DNA from 2 places in the Bradyrhizobium sp. HKCCYLRH3073 genome. Region 1 is predicted to be linked to the other one. Evidence: riboswitches for the same ligand, from Rfam matches in the RefSeq annotation. Region 1 holds a riboswitch; the other holds the start of a gene.
The links. Region 1 has a riboswitch for cobalamin ahead of ACQR1X_RS27585 (TonB-dependent receptor domain-containing protein). Riboswitches for the same ligand answer to the same signal wherever they lie in the genome.
Positions count from the first base shown of each region.

Region 2: it holds a riboswitch for cobalamin, as region 1 does, so the genes downstream of both, ACQR1X_RS31020 (HupE/UreJ family protein) here and ACQR1X_RS27585 (TonB-dependent receptor domain-containing protein) in region 1, are expected to answer to the same signal.

Region 1 is NZ_JBNPUD010000015.1:69,675-84,473, forward strand. Features, by position in the region: gene ACQR1X_RS27540 (Bug family tripartite tricarboxylate transporter substrate binding protein) at 1-540, shown strand, start outside; gene ACQR1X_RS27545 (ABC transporter substrate-binding protein) at 573-1,796, shown strand; gene ACQR1X_RS27550 (sulfatase-like hydrolase/transferase) at 1,842-3,551, opposite strand; gene ACQR1X_RS27555 (DUF2380 domain-containing protein) at 3,751-4,683, opposite strand; gene ACQR1X_RS27560 (HAMP domain-containing sensor histidine kinase) at 4,873-6,288, shown strand; gene ACQR1X_RS27565 (response regulator transcription factor) at 6,285-6,926, shown strand; gene ACQR1X_RS27570 (hypothetical protein) at 6,958-7,251, opposite strand; gene ACQR1X_RS27575 (SDR family NAD(P)-dependent oxidoreductase) at 7,251-8,108, opposite strand; gene ACQR1X_RS27580 (DUF2336 domain-containing protein) at 8,651-9,763, shown strand; cobalamin riboswitch at 9,970-10,187, shown strand; gene ACQR1X_RS27585 (TonB-dependent receptor domain-containing protein) at 10,284-12,359, shown strand; gene ACQR1X_RS27590 (hypothetical protein) at 12,435-13,013, shown strand; gene ilvC (ketol-acid reductoisomerase) at 13,093-14,112, opposite strand; gene ACQR1X_RS27600 (LysE family translocator) at 14,263-14,799, opposite strand, start outside.
Region 2 is NZ_JBNPUD010000023.1:11,961-26,759, forward strand. Features, by position in the region: gene cobD (threonine-phosphate decarboxylase CobD) at 1-524, opposite strand, end outside; gene cbiB (adenosylcobinamide-phosphate synthase CbiB) at 562-1,533, shown strand; gene ACQR1X_RS31005 (cobyric acid synthase) at 1,520-3,013, opposite strand; gene cobO (cob(I)yrinic acid a,c-diamide adenosyltransferase) at 3,018-3,626, opposite strand; gene cobU (bifunctional adenosylcobinamide kinase/adenosylcobinamide-phosphate guanylyltransferase) at 3,643-4,179, opposite strand; cobalamin riboswitch at 4,214-4,406, shown strand; gene ACQR1X_RS31020 (HupE/UreJ family protein) at 4,526-5,158, shown strand; gene ACQR1X_RS31025 (DUF1636 domain-containing protein) at 5,162-5,557, shown strand; gene cobW (cobalamin biosynthesis protein CobW) at 5,578-6,615, shown strand; gene cobN (cobaltochelatase subunit CobN) at 6,625-10,047, shown strand; gene cobG (precorrin-3B synthase) at 10,044-11,315, shown strand; gene ACQR1X_RS31045 (precorrin-8X methylmutase) at 11,308-11,940, shown strand; gene ACQR1X_RS31050 (precorrin-2 C(20)-methyltransferase) at 11,937-12,695, shown strand; gene cobJ (precorrin-3B C(17)-methyltransferase) at 12,692-13,459, shown strand; gene ACQR1X_RS31060 (cobalt-precorrin-6A reductase) at 13,423-14,196, opposite strand; gene cbiE (precorrin-6y C5,15-methyltransferase (decarboxylating) subunit CbiE) at 14,211-14,799, shown strand, end outside.

The DNA of each region.
Region 1 (14,799 bases):
TACGGCAAGTCCAAGCCCGAAGGCCTGACCTTCGCCTCGCCGGGCGCCGGCTCGCAGCCGCATCTCGCCGCCGAGCTGCTGTTCCGCGACGCCAAGGTGACCGGCCTCAACATTCCCTTCCGCGGTGACTCGATGGCCTACACCGAGCTGCTCGCCGGCCGCGTCGACGCGACGCTGACCGCGATCAGCACGGCGCTGCCCTATATCCAGGCCGGCCAGTTTCGCGTGCTCGGCGTCGCCGCCACCGAGCCGAGCGCGATCTATCCGCAGGCGCCGACGCTGCGCGAGCAGGGCCTGCCGAACGTGGTCGCGTCGGGCTGGTACGGCTTCATGGCGCCGGGCGCGACGCCGCAAGCCATCGTCGACCGGCTGTCGCGCGAGATCATCGCCGATCTCGCCGCTCCCGAGGTGAAGCAGAAGCTGTTCGCACAAGGGCTCGACGTGCAGCCGCGCGACCCCACGGCGTTCGGCCAGTTCATCGCCGACGAAACCAAAAAATGGAGCGCGGTCATCCGCGACGCCGCCATCAAGGCCGAATGAGTTTCACAAAAAATAACCAGGGAGTGGATGTGATGAGGAATGGGACCACTGCGCTGGCCGCGCTTGCTCTGCTGTCGCTGGCAGCGACCGCGCCGGCGCTTGCTGCGGAGAAGAAGTACGACACCGGCGCCAGCGACAGCGAGATCAAGGTCGGCCAGACCGTGCCGCTGAGCGGCCCGGCCTCGGCCTATGCCACCATCGGCAAGGCGCAGGCCGCCTATATGAAGATGGTCAACGACCAGGGCGGCGTGAACGGCCGCAAGATCAACCTGATCCAGTATGACGACGCCTATTCGCCGCCGAAGACGGTCGAGCAGGTGCGCAAGCTGGTCGAGAGCGACGAGGTGCTCTTGACGTTCCAGATCATCGGCACCGCGCCGAACGTCGCCGTGCAGAAATATCTCAACGCGAAGAAGGTGCCGCAACTGTTCGCGGCCACCGGCGCCTCGCGCTTCACCGATCCCAAGAACTTTCCCTGGACGATGGGCTTCAATCCGAGCTACGTCGTCGAAGGCCGCATCTACGGCCAGTACATTCTCAAGACCCATCCCGACGCCAAGATCGGCGTGCTCTACCAGAACGACGATCTCGGCCGCGACTATCTCGCCGGCCTCAAGGCCGGGCTGGGCGACAAGGCCGCCAAGATGATCGTGGCCGAATCGTCGTACGAGATCACCGAGCCGACGATCGATTCGCACATCCTGAAGCTGAAGGACGCCGGCGCCGACCTGCTGTTCAGCGCCTCGACGCCCAAGCAGGCGGCGCAGGCGATCAAGAAGGTCGCCGAGCTCGGCTGGAAGCCGGTCCACATCGTCGACATCAACGCCAATTCGCTGGGCGCCACCCTGAAGCCCGCCGGGCTCGAGAATGCCAAGGGTCTGATCAGCGTCGGCTACGTCAAGGATCCGCTCGAGGAGGGCTTCAAGAACGACCCCGGCGTGCAGCGCTATCTCGCCTTCATGGAGAAATACTATCCCGACGGCGACAAGGGCTCGAACTTCAACGTCTATGGCTACATCACCGCCGAGCTCCTGGTCCAGGTGCTGAAGCAGTGCGGCGACGAGCTGACGCGGGAGAACGTGCTGAAGCAGGCCACCCATCTCGACCATGTCGAGCTCGGCATGCTGCTGCCGGGCATCAGCATCACGACCTCGCCGACCGATTATCGCGTCAACAAGCAGTTGCAGATGATCCAGTTCGACGGCGCCCACTGGCAGAACATCGGCGGCATCGTCACCGACGCGGCCGCGGATTAGCAGCGGCGGCTGCGCCCCTGATCGGCCGACCTTGGCGTCGGCCGGTCACAGCCCGCGGATCAGCTCGGCGTCGATCAGCATGCGGTTGAAGCGGCGCGCCTCGGCGCCGTCGCCGCAGGCGTAGAACACGCCCTTGCAGCGGAGCATGATCTCCTTCTGCTCGGCGAAGGACGGATCGAGCGGAATTCCGGCGGCATCGAGCGTGACCAGCGGCAGATAGGCGGCGTCGATCCGGTCCATCACGACCGCGCTCTGGCGCGGCTCGAAATTGACGGCGTCGATCGCGTAATACGTCCGATAATAGCGCGGGTCGTAGCTTTCGAGCTTCTCGCCGATGCCGGCCTCGTCAAGCTTGGGATCGAGAATGTGCGGCGAGAACTCCGGCTGGTGGTCGCCATAGCGGACGATCAGGAACGGCTGGTCGCCGAACCTCTTCTTCAGGCTGGCGAGAAAGCGCTGATAGTCCGCCGCGCTCATCATCTGCCGGCGCAGATATTCGTCGATCGAAGGCAGATTGCCGGGCGCACGCCAGGACGGCGTCAAATCAGGCCGGAACGTCGTCTCCCACGGGAAATGGTTGGCGGCGAGATAGACGAACATGAACAGCGGCTTGCCGCGCGGCCGGTGCTGCATCACATCGAGCGCGGCATCGTAGAAGAAGCCGTCGGGCTCGACGCCCTTGGCGCCGAGATCGCGCGCGTCGAGGAAACGATCGACACCGACAGTGGTCTGAAAGCTGCGCGCGCTCATGAAGGCGCCCTGCGCGGGATAGAGCGACACCGTGTCGTAGCCGCAATTGCGCAGCGCCAGCGGCAGGCCGCGCTCGACCCGGCCGGACGCAATCCGCGTCACGAAATAGGCGAAACGGCCGAACGAGCGCGACGACAGGCCGGCGAGCACGTTGTACTCGGTGAACCAGCTCGGGCCGCCATTGCTCTCGGCCATGAACTGCCGCGCCTTGCCGTCGAACGACTTGAAGTGGCTGCCATAGCCATCGGGCACCTTGATGCCCTCAGCCGAGCGGATGTCGAAACTGGATTCGTCGTGGATCAGCACGATGTTCGGCCGGCGCGCGGCCGGATGACAGGAATCCGGGACGAAGGCAGCCAGACTTCGATCAGCCGTGGCGTCGGATTCCATGAAGCCGTTGGCGAGGAAGTCGGACACCGCCGTGACGCCGGAGCGCGCGAATTTCGACAGATAGCCGTCGTCATAGTAGCCGCGCCAGGCCTCGTCGCGCCAGTTGAGCGAATACAGCGTCAGCGCCGCGAGGCAGGCGAGCTTGCCGGCGAGCGCCGGCAGCCGCGCGATCCGGAACGGGTCGGCCCACCACAGCAGCCCCAACAGCGGCAACACGACCGCGACGGCCACCAGCACCGACAGCTTGAGATTCGGAAAGATCGTGAACAGGAATGCCGCGCTGTCGTGATCGATCAGCATCACGTCGACGAAGTTCGCGGTCATCTGGACCACAGCGTGCTTGAGCTGCGACAGCAGCACCAGCACCACGACCATGGTCAGCGCCAGCGCGGCCGACACCGCAGGCCGCCGCAGCAGCACCAGCCAGAAGCCGTTCAGGATGCCCCAGGCCAGCACGAAGCCGAGCCGCGAGCCGAAATCGGTCTCGGTGTGCAGCATCAGAGCGAGCGCTGCCACATGCGGCGCGGCGACGGCGGACAGCCGGACGGTGGCAGAGCGTGTTGCGCTCGCCGCGGCGAGCGTGGTGATCGGTTGGTCGTTCGGGGTCAGTGACATCAGCCGGTCGAAAGCAGGCGCCCTTCGCCGGCGCATGCCGACAGATCAAGGAAGCCGATCCTGTCATTCGACCGTAATGAAATCGTCACAAATCACAACAGCCCGGATTTGCACGGAGCCGCGCGCCGATCGTCCGGCATGGCGGACCGGCGCAGCTCCCGGCGACAGCTCCGGGACCGGAGCGATGGCCGGGCCGCGATCAGCGCTCCGAGCCGGTCTCGAGCAGCCGCTCGCGCACCAGACGCACCGCGCCGCGACTCCAGGAATAATTGGCGCCGAGGCGCAGCCCGCTGTCGCCGGCGACGACGAGTGTGCCACTGTCGGCCTGGCGGACGCGAAAACCGATGATGTATTCGGTGCGGCCGATCCGCCTGACGATGCCGAGCAGCGACTGCTGGGCGCCGACCGCGCGCGCCACTCGCGCCTCGCAATCGTCGCACTCACGCACCGGCTGCCCCGGCTTGATCTCGCCGGCGGCGTCCACGAGGCGGTAGCGCCCGGACTGCGCCAGCAGCTGCCGCACCGCGTCGGTCGCCTCCTGCAGCCCCTTCTGGTCGGACTCCGTCGCGCCGAGCGCAGCGCCTGCGCTGGTGTCGTCGAGCTCGAATGGCAAGAGCGCCAGCCGGATCGGCTCCGGCGGCGCCAGCGCGTCGCGAACCTGGCGCGAGACGAACATCTCGGCGCGCTGCCAGGCCTCGTCCGAGTCACCACGGAACGTGAAGACCTTGTCGAACAGCACCCGACGGGACGTGACGTCGATGGCCGACGCCCGCGCCCACTGCACCAGGGTCGAGAGCTTCTGGACACCACCGGTGACCACGACGGTGGCGCCGGCCGCCGCCGCCATCTGCAGCCGCGCCTCCGGCGACGCATCGGTCGGACAGGACGGAGCGCAGGACGGGCTGACCGGACGCAGCCGCGCATCCGCGGCGACATCGCGGCGGAGCGCGGCGATGAACGCATCCAGCCGCCGCTGATGCGCTGCGGTCTGATCGACCGGCTCGCCGGACGTGTCGAGATAGCTGAAATCATCGACCAGCACGGCCGGGACATCACCAGAGGCGGCGCGGACCGGGCCGGCCGCGAGAGCAAGCGCGAAAACGAGGCAACGGACGAGGCGGCGGTTCGACATGAGATTCCCCTGCAACGATGTCTGGCGCTCCGAAGCTAGATGCCGGCGCGGCATGACTGCAGCGGCGAGGATCCCGGCGAGGCACGGGAAAATTTCACGACCGCATTGTCCACCGGGCCGCGGCGCTTTTGGCCCGGGCGGTTCTGCCGTTAAATGCCGGCGGGCTGGGCTGCCATGGACGCGCCGAAGATGTGGAGCCGCTACGACCTCAAATACCGCCTGACGCTGCGCATCGCGGCGGTCTCGGCGCTCTGCTTCGCGGCGATCTGCGCCTATGTGCTGTTCGACACCGACCGCTCGGTGCATGCGCGCAACGCGCGGATCGCCGAGATCACGGCCCGGACGCTGCAACTGCAGCAGAGCAAGATGCATTGGGTCAACAGCCCGCCGGCCGGCTTTCCCGATCTCGACGCGGTCGCGGCCGCGGCGATGGGACCGGGGCTGTGCATCGCCTATCGCGGCGTCGACGGCGTGATCGTGCAGCGGATCTGCGGCGGCGCGGACGCGCAGGCGGACGATCCGCCCCGCGCCTTCGCGATGCCGTATCGGCGGCTGTTCGATCCGGGCCGGGAAGCGGCACGGCCAGTCAGGTTTCGCGGCGAGAGGACCGGCGATGCGGTCGTCTGGATCGATGCCGGCGTCATGACCGCGGACGCCTGGCGCGAGCTCGGCCGGCTGCTGCCGGTACTCGGGACGGCGCTGCTGCTGCTGTGCGTGCTGGCCTACGCCGCACTGGCCCGCGCGCTGCGCCCGACCCGGCTGATCCGCGCCGGGCTGGAGCGGATCGCCGCCAACGATCTGTCGGCGCGGCTGCCACCGTTCGACCTCGCCGAGCTCTCGGCGATCCGCGATGCCTTCAATCAGCTCGCCGAGGGGCTGGAGACGGCGCTGGTGCAGCGCGGCGAATTGACCCGGCGCCTGATTGCCCTGGAAGACGACGAACGCCGCCACCTCGCCCGCGAGCTGCATGACGAATTCGGCCAGTCGCTGGCGGCGATCCGGGCGCTCGCAGCGTCGATCCGTCACAGCGCGGCGCAGGATTGCCCCGCTCTGGTCGGCGAATGCGACGGCATCGCGCGCACCGCGAGCGACATGATGGAGCAGTTGCGCGGCGCGCTGATGCGGCTACGTCCGCCTGATGTCGACGAGCTCGGCCTCGCCGGCAGCCTCGAAGGCCTCGTGGCCGGCTGGAACCGGCGGCAGCACGGCCGCACCGTGTTCGAGATCAGCCTGTCGGGCGACGTCGACCGGCTGCCCGGCATCGTCGCCAGCAACGTCTACCGCATCGCGCAGGAGGCGCTCACCAACGCCGTCAAGCACGCCGGCGCGACGCGCGTGCGATTGCAGTTGACGCTTCAGGACGGGCCGGCCCAGTCGGCGCCCGAGAGCACGACCGTGCTCACCGTCGAAGATGATGGTCCTGCCGGCGATGCGCCCGACAAGCCGGGCATGGGCCTGCTCGGCATGCGCGAGCGCGTCGCCTCCATGGGGGGCCAGATGAGTTTTGCGGCCACGTCCGGCGGCGCGCGCCTCCGCGTCGAGATTCCGCTCCCGGCCCTGCCCGGCCTCTCGCCTGCGCAGCCGGAAACGGCCTACGCGGCATGACGACGCCCGCCGGCACCATCCTGCTGGTCGACGACCATGCCGTGGTCCGCGAGGGCTACAGGTCGATGCTGCAGAAGCAGCCGGGGCTGCGCGTGGTCGCCGAAGCCGCCGATGGCGCCGAAGCCTACCGGCTGTTCAAGGAGGTCAGGCCCGATCTCGTCATCATGGACCTGACGATGCCGGGCGTCGGCGGCATCGAGGGCATCCGCCGCATCCGGCAATGGGATCGCGGCGCGCGCATCCTCGTGTTCACCATGCATGAGAATGCCGGCTTCGCGGTGCAGGCGATCCGCGCCGGCGCCCGCGGCTATGTCACCAAGAGCAGCCCGCCGGAGGCTCTCGTGCGCGCCGTCATGGACGTGCTGGCAGGCCGCATCGCGATCAGCCCCGACATCGATCACGAGCTCGCGCTCAGCCGCCTCTCCGGCGAGCGCGCCGCCGCCGACGTGCTGTCCGCGCGCGAGTTCGAGGTGATGCAGATGCTGCTGGCCGAACGGACGACGGACGAGATCGCGTCCGCGCTGCATCTCAGCCCGAAGACGGTTGCCAACCTGCACTCGCTGATCAAGGACAAGCTCGGCGTCGCCACCGACATCGAGCTGGTGCGGCTGGCGCTGCGGCAGGGCCTGCTGAGCTGAGCCGGCGGGGCTTACATCCCCGCGAGAAAGCTCAGGAGTCGCCCTGCGGCGTTGCTGCCGCGTCCGACGCCGTGACCGGATCGTCGATCAGGTGAAACGCGCGCCCGAGCCGGCGCTGCACGCTCATCACGGCGCGGTCGACGTCGCTGATCAGGCTGTCGCCGAGAACGACGTGCGGGATCTCCCAGTTGCGGCCGCTGCGCACGTCGAGCGCATGAACCGCCGGCACGCGCGCGGTCTCGCAGCCCGGCTGCGCGCGAAGGTCCTCCTCGACCAGGCGGGTCAGCTCCGCCTGGGTCTTGCCGATGGTCGTCATCGCCGGCATCAGGGCCTGGTCGCGGGCATCAGGCCGAGCCGCTTGGCGATGATGCGATCGACGGTCCGTTTCGGAAGCACCCGCACGATCCATTGCCTCATGGCGTCGGGCGCGATCTCGTAGCGCACCTTGGGCGCCGGCAAGGTCAAGGCGTCGGCCACCCGCGCGGCGATGGTCTCGGCCGGCAGCCCGGACTTGCCGAGATTCAGCATGAAGGCGCGGATCTTCTGCAACGCCGGGAAGAACGGCGAGGCCTGATACGGCGACAGGTCGACCTCGTCGGCCTTGGCCCAGATCGGCGTCTTCACCGCGCCCGGCGCGATGACGATCACGTCGATGCCGAACAGCATCAGCTCACGGCGCAGGCTCTCGGACAGCCCTTCGATCGCATGCTTTGAGGTCGAATACGGCGCCAACAGCGGGTTGCCATTGCGCCCGGCCACCGAGCTGACCATCACGATCCGGCCTCGCTCCCCTTTCATGGCGGGATCCGCTCCGAGCAGCGGCGCGAACGCCTGGGTCGCGATCACCGGGCCGATGACGTTGACCTCCATCTGATGGCGGAACTGCGCGATCGGCAGCTCCGTCACCGGCCCCGCGACGGCGATGCCGGCATTGTTGACCAGGCCGGCGAGCGCCTCGCCGGCGAGAGCCGCCCGCACCTCCTCCGCGGCCGCCTTCACCGCCGCCTCGTCGGTCACGTCGAACAGCAGCGGCGTGAAGTTGGCGCCGAGCTCGCTGCGCAGACGGTCTGCATCGGCCTGCTTGCGAACGCTGCCGAACACGCGAAAGCCGCGCGCGAGCAGGTGCTTCGAACAGGCGAACCCGATGCCGGTGGATGCGCCGGTGATGACGACGGATTTCATGGGGACCTCAACGATTTGCGCGGCGATTATCGCACGGGATGCGGCAAGATGCTGGCGCTGATTTTTCGCGTGAGGTCATCACCCGCCGAGCCTGCCCCGGAACAACGGAATACGGCACGCAACGCACGGCGCGTCGGCAAAACGGCCGCGGCAAGAATGGGATTTAAGTTTCAATGCTTGAGAGGATGAGAGCTGACGTGAGATCGAGGGCAGCGACCAAACTGGATGAAGGAAGGTTTGTGACCTTATGAGATCGTTAACCTTTCCGCCTCGCTCGCCTGTCTTCGCCGGGTCTACAAGGAGGTGATCGCACCTCATTCCATCGATTGTCCGGCGAATCTCCGAAACGCCGGGCTCCGACCCGTCTTCCCCTCTATGCGTATCGTCTTAATTTTCCGTATCCGTGTTTCCCCGGAGTACTACGCCCTCCGCCCCTAACGCATTGTTATCGCCCGTGCCGAAAACTGCCCCGGCCGAAAGCCTTGCAGCGGATCCCACACGCGTTGCTGTCGCTCCGGCAATCCGGACCAACGGGCGCGATCGTGTCACAGCCAGAACAGCTTCCGCTTTCAGAAAACTCCATCATCACCGAACTCGAAGAGGCCGTCCGCAGCGGCTCCTCGGCGAAGCGCGTCAACACGCTGCGCCAGGTCACCAACCTGTTCCTGCATGACGGCGAACGCCTCAGCGAGGACCAGATCAAGGTGTTCGACAACGTGCTGTGCATGCTGGTCTCGCGGGTCGAGACCCGCGCGCGGGCCGAGCTCAGCAAGCATCTCGCGCCGGTCGACTATGCGCCCGTCGAATTGATCCAGCAGCTCGCCCGCGACGACGAAATCTCGGTGGCCGAGAACGTGCTGATGCACTCGAGCCGGCTCACCGAGCATACGCTGGTGGAGGTCGCGGCGACCAAGGGCCAGGATCACCTGATGGCGATCTCCAGCCGCCCGCATCTGACCGAGGCGGTGACCGACATCATCGTCGACCGCGGCGAGCGCCGGGTGATCCGCAAACTCGCCAACAACCAGACCGCGCGCTTCTCCGAGACCGGCTATTCCGGGATGATGGCGCATGCCGAGGACGACGACGAATTGTCCGAGATCATCGGGCTGCGCGTCGACCTGCCCACCAAGCATCTGCGCGACCTGCTGCGCCGCGCGACCGAAGCCGTGCGCGCCAAGCTGATGGCCTCGGCGCCGCCGGCGCTGCAGCAGGAGATCAAGAAGATCCTCAAGGCGATCGCCGACGTTGCGCGCAGCGACGGCGGCCTGGTCGGGCGCGACTTCACGCTGGCCGAAGAGGCCGTCAAGCGCATGAAGGGGCTGAACGAGCTCAACGATGCCGCCATCGCCTTCTTCGCCGAGACCCGCCGCTTCGGCGAGGTGTCAGCCGCGCTCGGCCTGCTCAACAACGTCCCGACCGAGATGATCGCCAAGGTGATGGAAGGCCCGCGCACCGACATCGTGCTGATCCCTTGCCGCGCCGCCGGGCTGGCCTGGTCGGTGGTCGCGAAGATTCTCACCCACCGCCCCATCAAGCACGCCATCGACACCGAGACGCTGAAGCTCGCCGAGCGCGACTATTCCCGCCTGTCCCTCGACACCGCCCAGCGCACGCTGAGGTTCTGGATGGTGCACAACAAGGTCGAGAAGTAAGCGGCGCTCGCAAGCGATCCGTGCCGGAATTGATTCGCGCCTCACATCCCGCTGTCGTCCCTGCGAACGACAGCTGTGGGGCGTCGCGGGCGCCGGGTATCTCACGCCGAACGCGGCGGCCGAGAGAGTTCGCCACACGCAATCCACTCCAGCGCGTTATCGCCAGGAGATCGCCGGGCGCCGGATTGACTTTGGTGCGCCCGCACTCCTACGGTGACGGCGACGGTGCCCCTCGACCGGGGCTCAATAGGGAATGCGGTGCCGGAGACGTCTCGCAAGGGACGTGACCGAAGGCCGCAGCTGCCCCCGCAACTGTAAGCGGCGAATCTCGCGTCAGAGGCCACTGGGAAATCTCGGTCCCGGGAAGGCGACGTGGAGGTGACGACCCGCGAGCCAGGAGACCTGCCGTCAGCCGTGGTCACACGCGAGGATGCCGGTCGGGGCGTTATTGGCATCGTTTTCAGGCAGGCCTGCAAAGGCGTGCATGAGACCTCGTTCGCGGTGACGTGCCACTGACGTCATGCCGAGGTCACTCGTGTCTCCCGTTCCCCATGCCAGGCGCCGTCGCGCCCTTCTGTCGTCGTTATGCCTCCTCTCGTCGTTCGCGCTGCTCGGTCCCTCCCCCGCAACGGCGCAGCAATCCGCCTCGCCCGATCTGCTGCCGCCGGTCGAGGTCGACCCGCCGCACCGGCCGATCGCTCCGAAACCGGCCATCCCCCGCAGAGCCGGCAACGCCGCGCATCAACAGATGCCGGCGGCAAAGCCGGAATCGCCGGCCAGCCCGCCCGTCGCGGTCAGCCCGGCCGGCATCGTGACGCCGGTCGCCAACGTCGCGAATGCGATCACGGTGGTGACCGACAAGGACATCGCCGCGCAGCAGGCCCGCACGGTGCCGGACATCCTGAGCACCGTCCCCGGATTGAACGTCGTGCAGGCCGGCGGCCCGGGCGGCCAGACCAACGTCTTCATGCGCGGCACCAATGCCAACCACACCAAGCTCATCATCGACGGCATCGACGTCGGCGACGTCACCAACAGCAACGGTGCGTTCGATTTCGCGCATCTGCTCGCCGCCGACATCCAGCAGCTCGAGGTGCTGCGCGGGCCGCAGAGCGGGCTGTACGGCTCCGATGCGATCGGCGGCGTGATCTCGGTGATCACGCGCAAGGGCGACGGCCCGGCGCGGGCGACCGCCTCGGTCGAGAGCGGGTCGTTCAAGACCTTCAACCAGTCGGCCGGCGTCAGCGGCTCACATAGTAATGTCAACTACGCGGTCAATGTCGCGCACCTGCACGCCGGCGACGTGCCGGTGACGCCGTGGCAGCTGCTCCCGGCCGGGCAGAAGGCGATCGGCAACGCCTACGACAACGTGACCGCCTCGTCCAAGCTCGGCGTCGATCTCAACGAGGCCTGGACGTTGAACTCGGTGATTCGATACGCCGACGCCACGCTGCTGTTCACCGGCGACAGCGGCTTTCCGAGCGCTCCCGATGCTATCAGGAGCAACCACACGGTCCACCAGCTGGCGACGCGCGAGGAAGCCGTGTGGTCGCTGCTCGGCGGCCGCATCAGGAACTATTTCGGCGTCAACTACGTGAACAACTGGTCGTCGGATCTGACGGCCGGCAATCCCGTGGCCGCGGTCGCCACGGGGGAACGCATCAAATATGACTGGCACGCGGTGACCGAACTGGCGCCGCACAACAATCTCGTCGTCGGGCTGGAGCAGCAGACCGAGCGGCTGAAAACAACTGATCTTTCCGCCGAGAACGGCAACAAGGCCGGCTTCATCGAGTTGCAGACGGAGTTCGCCAAACGCTGGTTCGTGGTGGCGAGCCTGCGCAACGACGTCAACGAGCAATTCGGCGGCCATGGCACCTTCCGGATCGCGCCGGCGGTGATCCTGCCGGTCACCGGGACCAAGCTGAAGGCGAGCTACGGCACCGGCTTCAAGGCGCCGACCTTGAGCCAGCTGCACCAGGATTTTCCGGCCTTCAACTTCTTCGCCAATCCCAACCTGAAGCCGGAGCAGAGCACCGGCTACGACGCCGGCTTCGAACAGCCGCTGTTTTCGGATCGCATCCGCTTCGGCGCGACCTACTTCCACAACAGCATCACCAACCTGATCAATTTCAACGCGACCTTCACCTCCTACGCCAATGTCGGCCTCGCGACCACCGAAGGCACCGAGAGCTTCGTGACGGCTGATCTCACCGACCGGATCTCGCTGCGTGCAGACTACACCTTCACCCGCGCGGTCGATGCGGCCACCGGCCAGCAGCTATTGCGGCGGCCGAAGGAAAAATGGAGCGCCACCGCGACCTGGCAGCCGATCGATGCGCTGCGCCTGTCGGCCACCGTGCTGAGGATCAGCGACTGGCTCGATGTCAGCCGCGACGGCATGACCACCGGCCTGGTCGCGCCCGGCTATACGGTCGTCAACCTGCGCAGCGACTACGCGCTGTCCAACCAGGTCAAGCTGTTCGGCCGGATCGATAACCTGTTCAACCGTCACTACCAGAACCCGACCGGATTCCTCGCGCCGGGCTTCGGCGTGTTCGGCGGCCTCCGGGTGGCGAGCTCCGGTGTGCAGTGACGCTGCCGACCAACCTCCCGGCGGCTGACAGAAGCTGCCGAAATGGACTACAATCGCAATAGAAGGAGATGTTCCATGACTCTCGACGTTCTCGCCCGATCTGGTTCCGGGGCTCGCCTCGCGCCCGTTCCGCAACGGCATGCCGCTGCGTTCTGCTTCGCGCTGCTGACAGCGGCCTGCGCGCTGGCGAGCTTCGTGTTCGCCTGCGCGACGCCGTTTGCGGCCTTCGCCGTGATCGCCGCCGCCATGCTGCCGCTGCGCATGGCGCTGCCGGTGATGCTCGGCGCCTGGCTGGTCAACCAGGGCGTCGGCTTCGGCGCGCTGCACTATCCGGTCGATGCCAACACGCTGGCCTGGGGCGCCATGATCGGCGTCGCGGCGCTCAGCGCCACCGTCATAGCCCGCATGGCGCTGGCGGCCTTGCGCACGGGACCAGCGCCGGCCGCGTTTGCCGTCGCGCTCCTCAGTGCCTACGCCGCCTATGAGTTGGTGCTGCTGGCCGCCACGCCCGCACTCGGCGGGGCCGCAAGCTTCGCGCTCCCGATCGTCGCCCGCCTCGGCCTGACCAGCGCCGCCTGGCTGGTCGGCCTCGTCGCGGTCAGTGAGATCGTCCGCCTGCTGACCCCACTGGTCTCGCGCCGCGCGGCCTCCTGACCGGCGACCATCTCCTAGCCACCAAACAAAAACGGCGGGCCTCGGCCCGCCGTTCTCATATCCGATCGTCGTCGCAAGCTCAGTTCTTGCTCTTGTCGACCAGCGCGCCCTTCTTGATCCAGGGCATCATGTCGCGCAGGCGGGCACCGACTTCCTCGATCGGGTGCTGGGCAAGCTTGGCGCGGGTCGCCTTGAACGAGGTCTGGTTGACCTTGTTCTCCAGCATCCAGTCGCGCGCGAAGCGGCCGGACTGGATGTCGTCGAGCACGCGCTTCATCTCGGCCTTGGTCTCCGGCGTGATGATGCGCGGGCCGGTGACGTACTCGCCGTACTCGGCGGTGTTGGAGATCGAGTAGTTCATGTTGGCGATCCCGCCTTCATAGATCAGGTCGACGATCAGCTTGACCTCGTGGAGGCACTCGAAATAGGCCATCTCCGGCGCGTAGCCGGCCTCGGTCAGCGTCTCGTAGCCGGCCTTGATCAGCTCGACCAGGCCGCCGCACAACACCGCCTGCTCGCCGAACAGGTCGGTCTCGCACTCTTCCTTGAAGGTGGTCTCGATGATGCCGGCGCGGCCGCCGCCGATCGCCGACGCATAGGACAGGCCGAGGTCATGGGCGTTGCCCGAGGAATCCTTGGCGATCGCGATCAGGCAGGGCACGCCGCCGCCGCGCTGGTACTCCGAGCGGACGGTGTGGCCGGGGCCCTTCGGCGCGATCATCAGCACGTCGAGATCGGCGCGCGGGTCGAGCAGATTGAAGTGCACGTTGAGGCCGTGCGCGAACACCAGCGCGGCGCCCTGCTTCATGTTGTCGTGCAGGTGCTCGCGATAGATGTCGCCCTGCAGCTCGTCGGGGGTCAGCATCATCACCAGGTCGGCCCACTTGGCGGCCTCGGCGACTTCCATCACCTTGAAGCCGGCGCCTTCGGCCTTCTTGGCCGAGGCCGAGCCCTTGCGCAGCGCGATCGCGACGTCCTTGACGCCGGAATCCTTCAGGTTGAGCGCGTGGGCGTGGCCCTGGCTGCCATAGCCGACGATGACGACCTTCTTGCCCTTGATCAGGTTCAGATCGGCGTCGCGATCGTAGTAGACACGCATTGTCGTTTCCTCTTTGAGATGGCCGGAATTGGCTGAAAAGTCAGACGCTTGGGTGAGGCACGGGCGGCTGCGCCCGGACGAAATCCGGCCCGTGTCTAGAGCATTTTGGGTCCCGTTGGAAACCCCGATCTCGCATGGCGGCGGCGTCCTTCATGCGTCCATGAAGACGGGATAGAGCGAGGCGAGCAGCAGCGCGGCCATCAGGATGTTGAAGGCGCGGACCGCACGGTCGGAGCTCAGCAGCGGCCGCAGTGCGGTGCCGAACAGGGTCCAGGTGATGGTCGAGCCGATCGCCATCACGAAGCTGATCGCGACCTGCAGCCCGACATTGGCCGGAAAGCTGGCAATCGCGGCATAGGCGGTGATGGTGCTGATCACCATCACCCAGCCCTTGGCGTTGACCCACTGGAAAAGCGCCGCGCCCCAGAACGACATCGGGCCGCGCGGCGTGGTGTCCTCAGGCTTGGTCGATCCGGACAAGGCGATCGCAACCGCCAGGTAGATCAGATAGGCCGCGCCTAGATATTTCAGAACGTCTTGCAGGACCGGGTAGCGGATGAACACCGTGGCCAGCCCGAAGCCGACCGCGCCGACCATGAAGGCGAAGCCGAAGCTGACGCCCATCATGTGCGGCACCGTGCGGCGGAAGCCATGGGTCACGCCCGACGACAGCAGCATGATGTTGTT
Region 2 (14,799 bases), on a different contig from region 1:
AGGCCGTTGCGACGCGCGAGCGTCACGCCGAGCAAGTGGAGCGTGGCGCGTGGCAGCAATCGTCCAGTGGGATTGTTCGGGTTGACCACAATGGCGACGTCTGCTTCCGCCAGCGCATCGACCTTGTCGACCAAACGCACTCGGTGACCGCAGCGGCGCCAGCAGAGCTCATGTTCTTCGTAGGTCGGCGTAAACACAGCGACCGAACTTGAAGCGCGCAGGCGCGGCAGAATCTGCAGCAGCGCTTGGGTGCCTGCGGCCGCAACAATCGATGCGGGTGTCTGCAGGCGGTACCGTGCAGCGGCAACGGACAGCAGCGCGTCCTCGTCGGGCTTGCTGGGCAACCGTGTCCAGCTCTCAGCCGGGACCGTCGGCACGGGGTAAGGGATCGGATTGATGCCGGTCGACAGATCGATCCACGGCAGCGGTGCGTCCGGGTAGAGACGGCTGACCGCAGCGAGATCGCCGCCGTGAAGGATCGCTTCCGGCTCATCCTTATGCGTGCTAGTCGCTCTGTCGTCCATCTCGTTCCTTTACATGCCTTTCCTTCAGCGGAGATCGATGTTCGTCTCTCTCGCGCTCACGGCGCTCCTCGTCGAGGCGGCCGTGGGCTATCCCCAGGTCCTGGTGCAGCGGATCGGTCATCCCGTGATGTGGATGGGCGCGCTGATAGCATGGGGCGACCGCCGCTGGAACAGGGCAGCAGACAGCTTTGCCGCACGACGCGCGCGCGGCATTGGGCTGGTGTGCCTGCTCGTCGTCGGGATGATGGCCACCGGCCTTATTGCAGCATGGGTCGTGCAGGCGCTCGTCGGCGAGCCGGTTGCAACCATCATCATTGGTGTGGCGGCAAGCAGCCTGCTGGCCCAGCGCAGTCTCGATACGCATGTCGCAGCCGTCGCCGAAGGATTGGAGCAGCAGGGACTCGACGGCGGCCGCCAAGCCGTCTCCATGATCGTCGGCCGCGATCCCGAGCGGCTGGATGAAGCCGGCGTCGCGCGGGCTGCGGTCGAGAGCCTGGCGGAAAACTTCTCCGATGGAGTCGTCGCGCCGTTGTTCTGGCTCGTTGTCGGCGGATTGCCGGGCATCCTGATCTACAAGGCTCTCAACACCGCCGACAGCATGATCGGTCACCTCTCGGACCGTCACCGCGCGTTCGGCTGGGCGGCGGCGCGGCTCGACGATCTCGTCAATCTGCCGGCCTCGCGCCTGTCCGCGCTGTGGATCGCAGCCGCTGCGGCCTGCATCCCCAGCGCCTCGACTTCGGCCGCGGTGCGAGCCGTTACACGCGATGCATCGAAGCATCGTTCGCCCAATGCCGGCTGGCCGGAAGCGGCGATGGCCGGTGCACTCGGACTGCGCCTGGCGGGCCCGCGCGTCTATCACGGTCATCTCGTCACCGACGCCTGGATGGGAGACGGGCGCGCCGATCTCGACGCGTCCGACATCCGGCGCGCCTTGCGGCTGTATCGGCTAGCGTGTCTGGTTCAGGCCGTGGTCGTCGCAGGACTCGTCCTGGTCAGGATCGTGTAGCCGCCTCCGGTGGTGCGGGCTGGCTGGCCAGCGCGAGGATGCGGTCGACGTCGACGTGGCGTTCAAGATGCGCCGCGAATGCATCCAACGTCGTGTCCACATCGGTCTCATAGACGAGGCCGCTCGTCGTCGAGCCGAGGCCGCGCAGCCAGTGGCTACGCAGGCCGTCGTCGGCGAACAGGCCATGTACGTAGCAGCCGGCAACCAGGCCATCGGCCGTGATGGCACCATCGCGCCGGCCATCGGAGAAGGTCAGGAAGGGGCGCTGTGTCGCCAGTCCCTCGGTGCGGCCGATATGCATCTCGTAGCCGTGAAACGACAATTGACCGTCCATCAGCGTGCCCTGGACCTCGCGCAACGCCTTGTCGTCGGTCAGGGTCGTTTCGACGTCAAGCAGCCCAAGTCCCGTGACAGAACCAGATGCCCCCTCGTGTCCGTCGGGATCGCTGATCATGCGTCCGAGCATCTGATAGCCGCCGCAGATGCCGAGCACGCGGCCGCCGCGGCGCAGATGCGCGATGAGATCGATGTCCCAGCCGGCGTCACGCAGGGCGCTGAGATCGGCGATCGTCGCCTTCGAGCCCGGCAGGATCACGATGGATGCGTCGCCAGGAATCGGCGTGCCCGGGCGCAGGAACTGCAGGTCGATTCCGTCCTCCAGCCGCAACGGATCGAACTCGTCGAAATTGGAGATGCGCGGATAGGCGAGGATGACGACCTTCGGCCTGCGTCCTTCCGATGATCCGCGTTCAGCCAGTCCGAGCGCATCCTCGGCGGGCAGGCGGCGCGCATCGGAAAAATGCGGAATGAGCCCGAGCGACGTCCAGCCCGTCCGCTGCGCGATCTCGTTGATGCCCGACGCGAATAACGCCGGATCGCCGCGGAACTTGTTGACGAGGAAACCCGCGATGCGTGCGGCATCCGCGGGCGCGATCACCGCCTGGGTGCCGACCAGGCTCGCAATGACGCCGCCGCGGTCGATGTCGCCGATCAGCACCACCGGAATCTGCACCGCCTGGGCAAAGCCCATGTTGGCGATATCGCCGGCGCGCAGGTTGATCTCGGAGGCGGAGCCGGCGCCTTCGACCAGCACGATGTCGGCATCAGCAGCCAGATGGTGAAAGCTCTCGAGCACCGCATTCATCAATTGCGGCTTCATCGCCTGATAGGCCGACGCCTTGGCGTTGCCGATGACGCGGCCCTGCACCACGACCTGCGACCCGATCTCGCTCTGCGGCTTCAGCAGCACCGGGTTCATGTGCACCGTCATCGGCCGCCGCGCCGCGCGCGCCTGCAGCGCCTGGGCGCGGCCGATCTCGCCGCCATCCGTGGTGACGGCGGCGTTGTTCGACATGTTCTGCGGCTTGAACGGCGCCACTTTCAGGCCGCGCAAGGTCAGCGCACGCGCGAGCCCCGCGACGATCAGCGATTTGCCGACGTCGGAGCCGGTGCCCTGGAACATGATGGCGCGCGCGCTCATGAGCCTAGTACTCGATGCCTTCCTGCGCCTTCACGCCGGCCGCGAAATGATGCTTCACGAGGTTCATCTCGGTCACGAGATCGGCGGCCTCGATCAGCTCCGGCTTGGCGTTGCGGCCGGTGACGACCACGTGCAGGTCGGGACGGCGCCCTGCGAGCGTGGCGACGACGTCGGTGATATCAAGGTGATCGTAGCGTAGCGCGATGTTGAGCTCATCGAGGACGAGCAGCCGGATCGACGGATCCGCCATCAGCTCCTTTGCCTTGGCCCAGGCGCGCTCGGCCGCGGCGACGTCGCGCGCACGATCCTGGGTCTCCCACGTGAAGCCTTCCCCGAGCGTGTGCCACGACACCTGGTCGCCGAACGTCTCGATCGCCTTGCGCTCGCCGGTTTCCCACGCGCCCTTGCCGAACTGCACGACGCCGATGCGAAAGCCGCGGCCGATCGCGCGCAGCATCAGGCCCCACGCCGCCGTCGATTTGCCCTTGCCCTTGCCGGTGTGAACGATGAGCAGGCCCTTCTCCACGGTCTTGGAGGCGACCTCGGCATCCTGCACCGCCTTGCGGTTCTCCATCTTCGCCTTGTGGCGTGAATCGTCGGCGCTTTCGGTCACGGGCATGTTCTCCTTGTCACTTCAAAGTCAACGGCAGTCCTGCCGCCATCAGGATTACGCGATCGGCCACGGCCGCGACGTCCTGGTTCAATCGTCCCTGGGCATCGCGAAAGGCGCGTGCGAGCGCGTTGTCCGGCACGATGCCCAGTCCGACTTCGTTGGACACGACCACGATCGGGCCATGCGCGTTCCTGAGCGCGTCGATCAACTCGGCGCATCTGGCCGGCACGTCCATGTCGGCGAGCATCACATTGCTGAGCCAGAGCGTCAGGCAATCGATCAGCATGGGCGTGCCCGAATCTCCGCTTGCCCGGACGAGGCTAGCTAGATCATGCGAGGTCTCCAGCGTCTGCCATCCCTCGGTGCGGCGCGCCTTGTGCTGGGCGATCCGGTCGGTCATTTCGGCGTCGAACGCCTGCGCCGTCGCAACATAGGTCCAGGGCGGCGGAACGGCGGTGACGATGGCCTCGGCATGGCGGCTCTTGCCCGAGCGCGCGCCGCCGAGCACCAGCGTCAGGCGCGGCAGGACGGGGTGCGGCGGGGCAGGGACCATGGGGACGATTCCGATTGACGGGCTTTGACGCGACCCGTATCTAACAGATGACGGTTCTCCGAAAGGAGAGATTTAGGGAACACGGTGCGGGTTCTTGACCCAAGGCCGTGGCTGCCCCCGCAACTGTAATCGGCGAGTGTGAGGCCAAGACACCACTGGGAAACCGGGAAGGTGGCCTGATGCAGCGACCCGAGAGCCAGGAGACCTGCCGTCGACATTGCTGTTGGCCGACCCGTCGCGCGGGGAGTCGCGATGCTGGTTCTGATCCCGCCGGGATGGGCGGGATGCCGTCGGATGCAGCGCATCGTCCGGTCCTCTGGGGAGCCGGCAAGCGACGGAGACGGCCATGAAGTTGACCCGTACCACGATCTTTGCAGCCGCGAGCCTGTTGCTGCTCGCCGCCGATCCCGCCTTCGCGCATCACATGATGGGCGGCAAGCTGCCGCAGACGTTTGCGCAGGGGATGCTGTCCGGCCTCGGCCATCCCATCATCGGAATCGACCATCTGGCGGCGATCGTGGGCGCAGGCATCGTTGCAGCTCTTCTGGGCCGCGGCTTCGCGCCGGTGCTCGCCTTCACCACCGCGATGATCGCGGGCGTCGGCCTGCATGTGGCCAAGGCCAACATCCCGGCTGCCGAGCTGCTGGTCGGCCTGACCACCGCCGTGGTTGGGCTGGTGGTGGTGATGCGTGGGCGTTTCGGCGTGTTGCCGGTTGCCGGCCTGTTCGCCGTGACCGGCCTCGTCCACGGATATGCGCTGGGTGAATCGATCGTCGGCGCCGAGAACTCTCCGCTTGGAGCCTATCTCGCCGGGCTGCTCGTGATCCAGACCGTCATCGCGGCCGGTGCGTTCCTCGGCACCAGGCTGCTGTCGGCGAAGGCCAAGGCGGCTGCGCCGCTGGCGCTGCGGCTCGCGGGCGCTGCCATCGTGCTGGTGGGCGGCGTTGCCGCCGCAACGGCCGCCGGCGTGATCGGCTGATTGATGATCGCATCGGAGACTGGAGAGACGACGCTGTTCGTCTGCGTCACCTGCCGCACGCAGGCGCCTGAAGCTGCGCCGCCGGACGAGCCGCGGGCCGGTGCCCGTTTGCTCGCAGCCATCGAGACGGTGCCGGCCGCGCAGCGCGCCGGCGTCACCGTTGTCGGTGTCGAGTGCCTGTCGAACTGCAATCGTGCGTGCACGGTTGCGGTGACAGCGCCGGGCAAATGGACCTATGTGCTCGGCGCGCTCGATCCGGATCTGCATGCGCGGGATGTGCTGGCATTCGCGCAGCTGCATCAGCGCCATGATGCGGGCCTGCCGGCCTGGCGCGAGCGCCCGGAATACATCCGCAAGAACACCGTCGCGCGCGTGCCTGCGCTGTCGGCGCCACGCTGAAACCGAGAGATCGCATCGCCATGACGAAGTCGTTCGCCAAGACGCCTTGCACCATCGTCACCGGTTTTCTCGGCGCCGGCAAGACGACGCTGGTGCGCAATCTGATCGAGACCGCGAACGGCCGCCGGCTCGCCATCATCGTCAACGAGTTCGGCGACGTCGGCATCGACGGCGACATCCTGAAAGGCTGCGGCGTGCCGGACTGTCCGGAGGATCGCATCGTCGAGCTGTCGAACGGCTGTCTGTGCTGCACCGTCGCCGACGATTTCGTTCCCGCGCTCAGGAGCCTGCTGGACCAGAAGGAGCCGCCGGAGCATATCGTGATCGAGACCTCGGGGCTGGCGCTGCCGAAGCCGCTGGTGCAGGCCTTCAACTGGCCCGAGATCGCGACGCGTGTCACGGTCGACGGCGTCGTGGCGGTCGTCGACGGCCCGGCGGTGGTTGCGGGCCGCTTCGCCGACGATCCGGAAGCGCTCGCGGCGCAGCGCGCCACCGATGCCTCGCTCGATCACGACAACCCGCTGGAGGAGGTCTACGAGGACCAGCTGCTGTGCGCCGATCTCGTCGTGATGAACAAGAGCGATCTGATGAGCGAGGAGCAGCGCAAGGATGTCGCCGCCGAGATTGCCGCCAAGGTGCAGCGCGCCGTCAAGGTGATCGCGACCGAGCATGGCAGGCTGTCGGCGTCGGTGCTGCTCGGGCTCGGCGCCGCGGCGGAGGATGATCTCGCCGCCCGGCCGTCGCATCACGACAACGAGGCCGAGCATGATCACGACGATTTTGAGAGCTTCGTGCTCGACGTCCCGGCGCAGGCCTCGCCCGATGCGCTCGTCGACCGCATCGCGGCCGCCGTCGATGCGCATGATGTCTTGCGGGTGAAAGGGTTCGTGGAAGTTGCCGGCAAGCCGCTGCGCCTCCTGGTGCAGGCCGTGGGCAGCCGCATTCAGCACCAGTTCGAGCGCCCGTGGCGCTCGGGCGAATCGCGGCAGGGGCGGTTGGTGATCATCGGCGAGCGCGGCCTCGATGCCGCCGCCATCCAGAGCCTGATCACAGGGTAGGCGTCACCGATGCACCTGCTGGCGACAACGGGCGGGGATCTCGACGACCTCGAACAGGCCGTGGATCTTGCGCAGTCGCCGGCCGAGATCGTCGTGCTGTCGTTCTCGGACACCGACCTGTCGGCGTTGGCCGAAGCCTGGACCGCGACGTCGACCGAGCTGCCCAGCCTGCGCCTCGCCAGCCTGAAGCGGCTGAAGCATCCGATGTCGGTCGATCTCTATGTCGACCGCGTCGTGCTCGGGGCGCGCGCCGTCGTCGTGCGTTGTCTCGGTGGGCTCGACTATTGGCGCTACGGGCTGGAGCGCATCGCGTCGGTGTGCCGCAGCCGCAACATCCTGTTCGCGGCACTGCCGGGCGACGATCGCGCCGACGACCGGCTCGATGCGCTCTCGACCTTGCCGCACGACGCGACGTCGCGGCTTTACGGCTATCTGCACGAGGGCGGCGTCGGCAATGCGCGCGAGGCGCTGCGTTATCTCGCGCGCCTGCTTGGCCGTGACGCGCCGTTTGCCGAGCCGATCGCGATCGGTCCGATCGTCGGCTTTACGCGCGACCGCGGCGCGGTCGGCATCGATGACCTCTGCAGCCACGATGATGCACGGCCGAGCGCGCTGATCGTGTTCTACCGTGCGAGCCTGCTCGCCGCCGATACGGCCGGGATTGCGGAATTGATGCGTTCGATCGAAGCCGAAGGGCTGGCGGCGGTCGCGGTCGCGGTGACCAGCCTGAAGGATCCCAGCATCGGCGATGCGCTGGCGCGACTGGTCCGGCACCGGCGTCCTGCGGTCATCTTGAACGCGACCGCGTTCTCGGCGCAGCGCGAGGACGGCACAACGGCGCTCGACCTCGCGGACGCGCCGGTTCTGCAGATCATCCAGGCACAGAGCACCGAGGAAGCCTGGGCTTCCTCGGCGCGTGGACTGTCGCCGACGGACCTTGCGATGAATGTCGTGCTGCCGGAGCTCGACGGCCGGCTGCTGGCGCGCCCGATTGCGTTCAAGGGCGAAGCGCCGGCGGACGAGCGTCTGCAGTTCAGCGCGATGCGTTATGTGCCTCAACAGGACCGTATTGCTTACGTCGCCCGGCTCGCGGCGCGATGGGCGCAATTGCGCGCGCTGCCGGCCAGCGAACGGCGCGTGGTGCTGGTGCTGTCCGATTATCCGGCACGCGGCGGCCGCCGCGGCTATGCGGTCGGGCTCGACACCAGCGCAAGCGCGGCCGCGATCGCGCGGCTGTTGGCGGACAGCGGGTACGACATCGGCCGCGCAGCGCCGATCGCCGACGACATCGAAGCGCTGCTGCGGGACCAGGCAGATGAGCTCGTCGTGCCGCTCGCGACCTATCGGTCCGCGCTGGCGCTGTTGCCGGATGATCTGCAGCGCGCCTTGCACGATACCTGGGGAGAGGCGGATGTCGACCCGGCATTCCGGGATGGCGCGTTCCGTTTCCCGGTGCTGCGTACAGGAAAACTGCTGATTTTGTTGCAGCCGGATCGTGGCCATCGCGCCGACCGCAAGTCCGGCTATCACGACACCAGCGTGCCGCCGCGGCACGCTTTCGTCGCGCTCTACGCGCATCTTCGTGAGGCCGAGCGGATCGATGCGCTGATTCATCTGGGTGCGCATGGCACGCTGGAATGGCTGCCGGGCAAGGCGCTGGCGCTCTCGAGCGCGTGCTGGCCGGAGGCCGTGCTGGGCCCGTTGCCGGTGATCTACCCCTTCATCGTCAACAATCCCGGCGAAGCGATGCAGGCCAAGCGGCGGTTGTCGGCACTGACGCTCGGGCATCTGACGCCGCCGCTGTCGCAGGCCGGCCTGCACGGACCCTTGCTGGAGCTGGAGGGGCTGGTCGAGGAGTATGCCGAGGCGGATGGTCTCGACAAACGCCGCTTGAAGCTGCTCGAGGAGGAGATCGTCGCGCGGGCCTGGCAGAGCGGCTTGGCCGCCGATTGCGGGCTCGACCGTGCCATGGCCGGACGCGAGGCGATCGCGCAGCTCGATGCGCAGCTCTGCGACATCAAGGAGCTCGCGGTGCGTGACCGCCTGCACGTGTTCGGGCAGGCGCCCGACACGGCGGCGACCGGCCTGTTGGCCGATGCGATCATTGCGGCCACGGGACAGGCGGCAGCGACTATCGATCGCGCCGACATCGCAGCCCGGATTGACGGGAGCGCGGCGGCCGAGCGCAGCGCGTTGCTCGCCGCGCTCGATGGCCGGCGCGTCGCCGCCGGTCCCGCCGGCGCGCCGAGCCGCGGCCGTCTCGACGTGCTGCCCACGGGCCGCAATCTGACTGCGATCGACCCGCGCGCGATTCCGACCCGCACTGCGGCTCTGGTCGGCCAGCGCGCCGCCGACGAGGTGATCCGGCGCTATCTGCAGGACCATGGCGACTACCCGCGCGCGCTCATGCTCGATCTCTGGGCGTCAGCATCGCTGCGTACCGGCGGTGACGATCTGGCCCAGGCCTTGGCTTATCTCGGCGTGCGGCCGCGCTGGGATCTCAACTCCAATCGCGTCACGGGCGTCGATGTGCTGCCGTTGGCGATGCTCGATCGCCCGCGCATCGATGCGACGCTGCGGATCTCGGGGCTGTTCCGCGACCTGTTCGAAGCGCAGATCGCGCTGTTCGATCTCGCCGTGCAGAAGGTGGCGGCGCTCGACGAGGACGATGCCGACAATCCGCTGGCCGCGGCCCGGCGGCGCGGCGAGAGCCTGGCGCGCGTGTTCGGCGGCGCGCCCGGCAGCTACGGCGCCGTTGCCTCCGATCTCGCGCTCGGGATGGACTGGACGAGCCGGTCGCAGCTCGGCGAGGCGTATCTCGACAGCACCGCTTACAGTTTTGGCGGAGCGCATGACGGCGCGTCGGCCTCCGACACGTTTCGCGCCCGCGTCCGCAGCGCCGATGCCCTCGTGCATCCGCAGGACGATCGTGAGCGCGACCTGCTCGATGGCGAGGAGGTCGCCGATTTCGCCGGAGGTTTTGCCGCCGCCGCAGCGTCGCTTGGCGCGTCGCCCGCGCTGCTGCATCTCGACACCAGCCGTCCGGAGGCGCCGACGGCGCGGAGCTTCAGCGAGGAGATTGCCCGCGTGGTCCGCGGCCGTCTCGCCAATCCGCGGTGGATCAACGGAATGCTCGCTCACGGCTATCGCGGCGTGGCCGAGATCGCGCAGGGCGTCGACGCGCTCTATGCCTTTGCGGCCACCTCCGATGCCGTCGCCGAGCACCTGTTCGATCTGGCGCATGGCGCGCTGCTGCGTGACGAAGCTGTGCTGGACGGCATGGTCGCGCGCAATCCTGCGGCCGTCGCCGCGATCGTCTCGCGGTTCGAGGATGCGCTGCGCCGGCAGCTTTGGGTGCCGCGCCGCAATGCGGTCGCTGACGAGATCGTGCAGGCTCGCGCGCGCCTCACGCAAAAGGAGAGCGTGTCGTGAGCGCCGCGGTCGAGATCAAGGGCTGGTGTCCGGGCGCGCGGCGTCCGATGCCGAGCGGCGACGGGTTGATCGTTCGCGTCCGGCCGCATGGCGGCGCGCTGCCGGTGTCGACGCTGCGCGAGCTTGCCGAGGCCGCGCGGCGTTACGGCAACGGCGAGATCGACCTCACGCGCCGCGCCAATCTGCAGATACGTGGCGTATCGTCCGAGACGCTCGTGCCGCTGTGGGAGCTGATGGCATCACTCGGCCTGCTCGATGACAGCGCCGAGCGCGAAGCCATCCGCAACATCGTCGTCAATCCGCTGGCGGGACACGACCCGGCCGAACGGGCCGACATGCGACCCGTCGCGGCCGAGCTGGAGACGTTGCTGGCCTCGGATCAGACGCTCCATGCGCTGCCGCCCAAGTTCGGCTTTGCGCTGGACGGCGGCGGCCGGCTGCCGCTGACGGAGCTCGCCGCGGATGTTCGTCTCGTCGCCTGTGGCGGCACTCGGGGGAGGCGTGTCGCCGTCGGCATTGCGGGTTCCGATGATCCCGTGTGGCTCGGAACGACAGCCGTGATCGACGCGGCATCGACGGCCGTTCACCTCGCGCGGCTGGTGCTGCAACTTAGCCCCACGCGCCGCTCCGCGACGTTGCCGCCGTCCGCGATCGCCGCGGTCAGCGCAGAGCTGAACCTTGACGTTTCCGACATCGCGCCACCGTCAGCCGCCATGGGGCAGCGACATTGCGGCGTCATTGCTCTCACGGATCAAACCTGCGCCGTCGGTCTCGGCGTGCCGTTCGGCCGCATCGATAGCGACGCGCTGGCGCGGCTTACGGCCGTGCTCGCGGCACATGATGTCGCCGAGGTCCGCCTGTCACCATGGCGTGCGCTATATGTCGTCGCGGGCGCCGTGAGTGCAGGGCAATTGGTGGCGGACGCAGCCCGGCTCGGCCTGGTCGTCGACGACGCCGATCCACTGATGCGCATCGACGCCTGCTCGGGCGCCGGCTGCTGTCCGTCCACGGAATTGGCGACGCGGCAGCATGCCCGCATGATCGCCGATGCGATGGCCCGGACGGGATTCAACGGCACGCTGCACGTCTCCGGCTGCGCCAAGGGCTGCGCGCGATCGGCGGCCGCGGACGTCGTGCTGGTCGGCGAGGCCAAATGTTATCACATCGTCCGCCACGGCACGGTGAAGAGCGAGCCCTGCGGCATGCTCGATCCCGCCGAGATCGACGTCGACGGGTTGTTCGAAACGAAAGAAAAGGCCGATGTCTGAGCTCCGCGACTACATCAAGGACGGCGCGGAGATCTACCGCCGCTCGTTCGCGACCATCCGCGCCGAGGCCGACCTGTCGCGCTTCCAGGGACTGGAAGAGAAGATCGCCGTGCGCATCGTCCATGCCTGCGGCATGGTCGAGATCACCTCCGACATCGCGATGTCCGAACATTTCGCCGCGGAGGCGCGGGCGGCGCTCGATGGCGGCGCGCCGATCCTGTGCGATGCCAAGATGGTGGCGCAGGGGATCACGCGGGCGCGGCTGCGGGAGAAGAACGAGATCATCTGCACGCTCGAGGCACCCGAGGTGCCCGCGCTTGCCGCGAAGCTTGGGACCACCCGATCCGCCGCGGCGCTGGAGCTGTGGCGGCCGCATCTCGGCGGCGCGCTGGTGGCGATCGGCAATGCGCCGACGTCGTTGTTTCATCTGCTCGACATGCTCGATCAGGGCGCGCCGCGACCGGCTGCGGTGATCGGGACGGCGGTTGGGTTCGTTGGAGCGCGGGAGTCCAAGGAGGCGCTCGCGGCCGATGGCCGGGTGCCGTATCTGATCGTGAAGGGCCGCAAGGGCGGCAGCGCGATGGCGGTCGCCGCGGTGAATGCCATCGCGAGCGACGTCGAATGAGCCTCTTAGACACCATCGCGGGCTCGGCTCATCCCGGCACGCTGTACGGCATCGGCGTCGGTCCGGGCGACGTTCGTTATCTGACCTTGCGCGCCGCGGGCCTGGTCCGGTCCGTCGATGTGGTGGCGTTCTTTGCCAAGCGCGGCATGGAAGGCAACGCGCGGCGGATCGTGGCGCCATTGATGGAAGCCGGCCGCCACGAGCTGCGGCTCGAATATCCGGTCACGGAGGAACTGCCGGTCGCCGACCCGTCCTATCAGTCAGAGATCGCCGATTTCTATCGGCGCGCGTCGGACAGCATCACCGTGCATCTGGCGGCGGGGCGATCGGTCGGTCTGCTGTCCGAAGGTGATCCGTTCTTCTACGGCTCGTTCATGCATATGTGGCGGCGGCTGGAGCACGATCATCCGGTCGAGGTCGTGCCGGGTGTCACCGGCATGTCCGGTTGCTGGACCAAGGCCAACGTTCCGATCACCTGGGGCGACGACGTCCTCTCCGTGCTGCCGGGCACACTGGGCGAGGACGTCCTGCATGATCGGCTGACGCGTTGCGAGGCTGCCGTGATCATGAAGGTCGGGCGCAACCTCGCCAAGGTGAAGCGCGCGATCATCAGCGCCGGATTGCTCGATCGCGCGCTCTATGTCGAGCGCGGCACGATGGAGGCGCAGCGCGTCGCGCCGCTGGCCGAGGTGGAGCTGGACCGCGGTCCCTATTTCTCGATGATCCTGATCCCCGGGCAGGGGCGACGGCTATGACGGGCACGCTGACCATCGTGGGCGTCGGCCCGGGGCGGGCCGAATTGATCACGCCCGCCGCCGCGGCCGCCATCGCAAGCGCGACCGATCTGATCGGCTATGGACCGTATCTCGACAGGGTGACCACAACGAGTCCGGGCCAGATCCGGCACGCCAGCGACAATCGCGTCGAGCTCGACCGCGCCCGCCACGCACTCGCGCTCGCGAGCGACGGCAGGCAGGTCGCGGTGGTGTCGGGCGGCGATCCCGGCGTGTTCGCGATGGCCGCGGCGGTGTTCGAAGCGGTCGAGGCGGGACCAGCGGCGTGGCGCGACCTCGACATCCGCGTCGAGCCCGGCGTCACCGCGATGCTGGCGGCCGCGGCTGAGGTCGGGGCGCCGCTCGGCGGCGACTTCTGTGCGATCTCGCTGTCCGACAATCTCAAGAGCTGGACGACCATCCGTCGTCGCCTCGAGGCGGCCGCCGCGGCCGATTTCGTCGTTGCGCTCTATAATCCGCTGTCCAAAGCGCGGCCTCATCAGCTGGGCGAGGCGTTCGCGCTGCTGCGCCAGATCAAGCCGGCTTCGACCGTCGTCGTCATGGTCAGGGCCGCGGGCAGTGGTGATGTCGGACGGATCATCACCACCTTGGGCGAGGTCGATCCCGACAAGGCGGACATGCGCACGCTTGTGCTGATCGGATCGAGCGCCACGCGCCTGATCGCGCGCGAGGGAAAGTCGCCGTTTGTCTATACGCTGCGCCGTGAGGTTGAGGGCGGGGCATGAACCAGTTGTGCCTCCAGCCACTGCAATGCGGCTCGCGCGCCGTCCAGCGCGATGCCATGCGGCTTGTCGGGTCTTGCGATCATCACCACGGGAATCGCGAGCCGCCGCGCGGCTGCGATCTTCGGATACGTGGCCGCGCCTCCGGAGTTCTTCGATACCACAAAGGCAATGCGCTCTTGGGTCAGAAAGGCTTGCTCTGTCGGCTCGTCGAACGGCCCGCGATCGTGGACGAAGCGAATGTCGGGCGGCAACGCGACGTCGCCAGGCGGGTCGATGGTTCGCGCGACGTAGTGGTGCTGCGGGGCTGCTGCGAAGGCTGCGAGCTCCAGGCGGCCAAGGCTGAGGAATACACGCGCCGGATCCGTTCCGAGCGCGGAAGCCGCGTCGTCGGCACTGCCGACTTCGATCCAGCGGTCCCCGGCCTGGCGTTGCCAGGCCGCGCGCCGGATCGACGCCAGCGGCACCGACAGCGCATGGCAGGCTGCGACCGCATGGCGCGAGATCTGGTCGGCGTAGGGATGCGTGGCATCGATGACGGCGTCGATCGCATGATCCCGCAGCCAGGCTTCCAGTCCGGCGATGCCGCCGAAGCCGCCGATGCGCGTCGGCAGCGGCTGCGGTCTGGGCACGGCGGTGCGGCCGGCGAGCGAGAGCGTCGCTGCGAACCGGTCGTCGCCGGCGAGCAGCCGCGCCAGCTCCGAAGCCTCGGTCGTCCCGCCAAGAATGAGAATACGCATGCGGGGCAGTGTCCATGGTGAACTCGGCCGCAACTTGCAACGCGCAGCGCTGGCTGTCCATCGTCGGGATCGGCGAGGATGGTGTTGGCGGTCTCTCGACGTCCGCACGACGTCTCATCGCGCAGGCGGCGCTCGTGGTCGGAGGCGCGCGCCATCTCGAGCTTGCCGCGCCGTTGATCGCGGGGGAACGGCTGGCTTGGCCCAGCCCGTTGAAGCTCGCGTTCGATCAGATCGCGGCGCGACGGGGAGAGCCCGTCGTCGTTCTCGCAAGCGGCGATCCTTTCAACTACGGCGTCGGCAAGCAGCTGATGCAGCGTTTCGCGCCCGCCGAGATGTTGTGCGTCCCGCAGCCCTCGGCCTTCAGCCTCGCGGCGGCACGGCTCGGCTGGCCGCTGCAGGACGTGGCGCAGGTGACGCTGCACGGCCGCCCGCTGGAAGGGATCATCCGCCATCTTGCGCCGGGGGCGCGCATTCTGGCGCTGGCCTGGGATGGATCCACTGCCGCAAGGCTCGCCGCGCTGCTGACCTCGCGCCGCATGGGACGTTCGCGCCTGACGGTGCTGGAAGCGATCGGCGGCCCACACGAGCGGGTGCGAGGCGCGC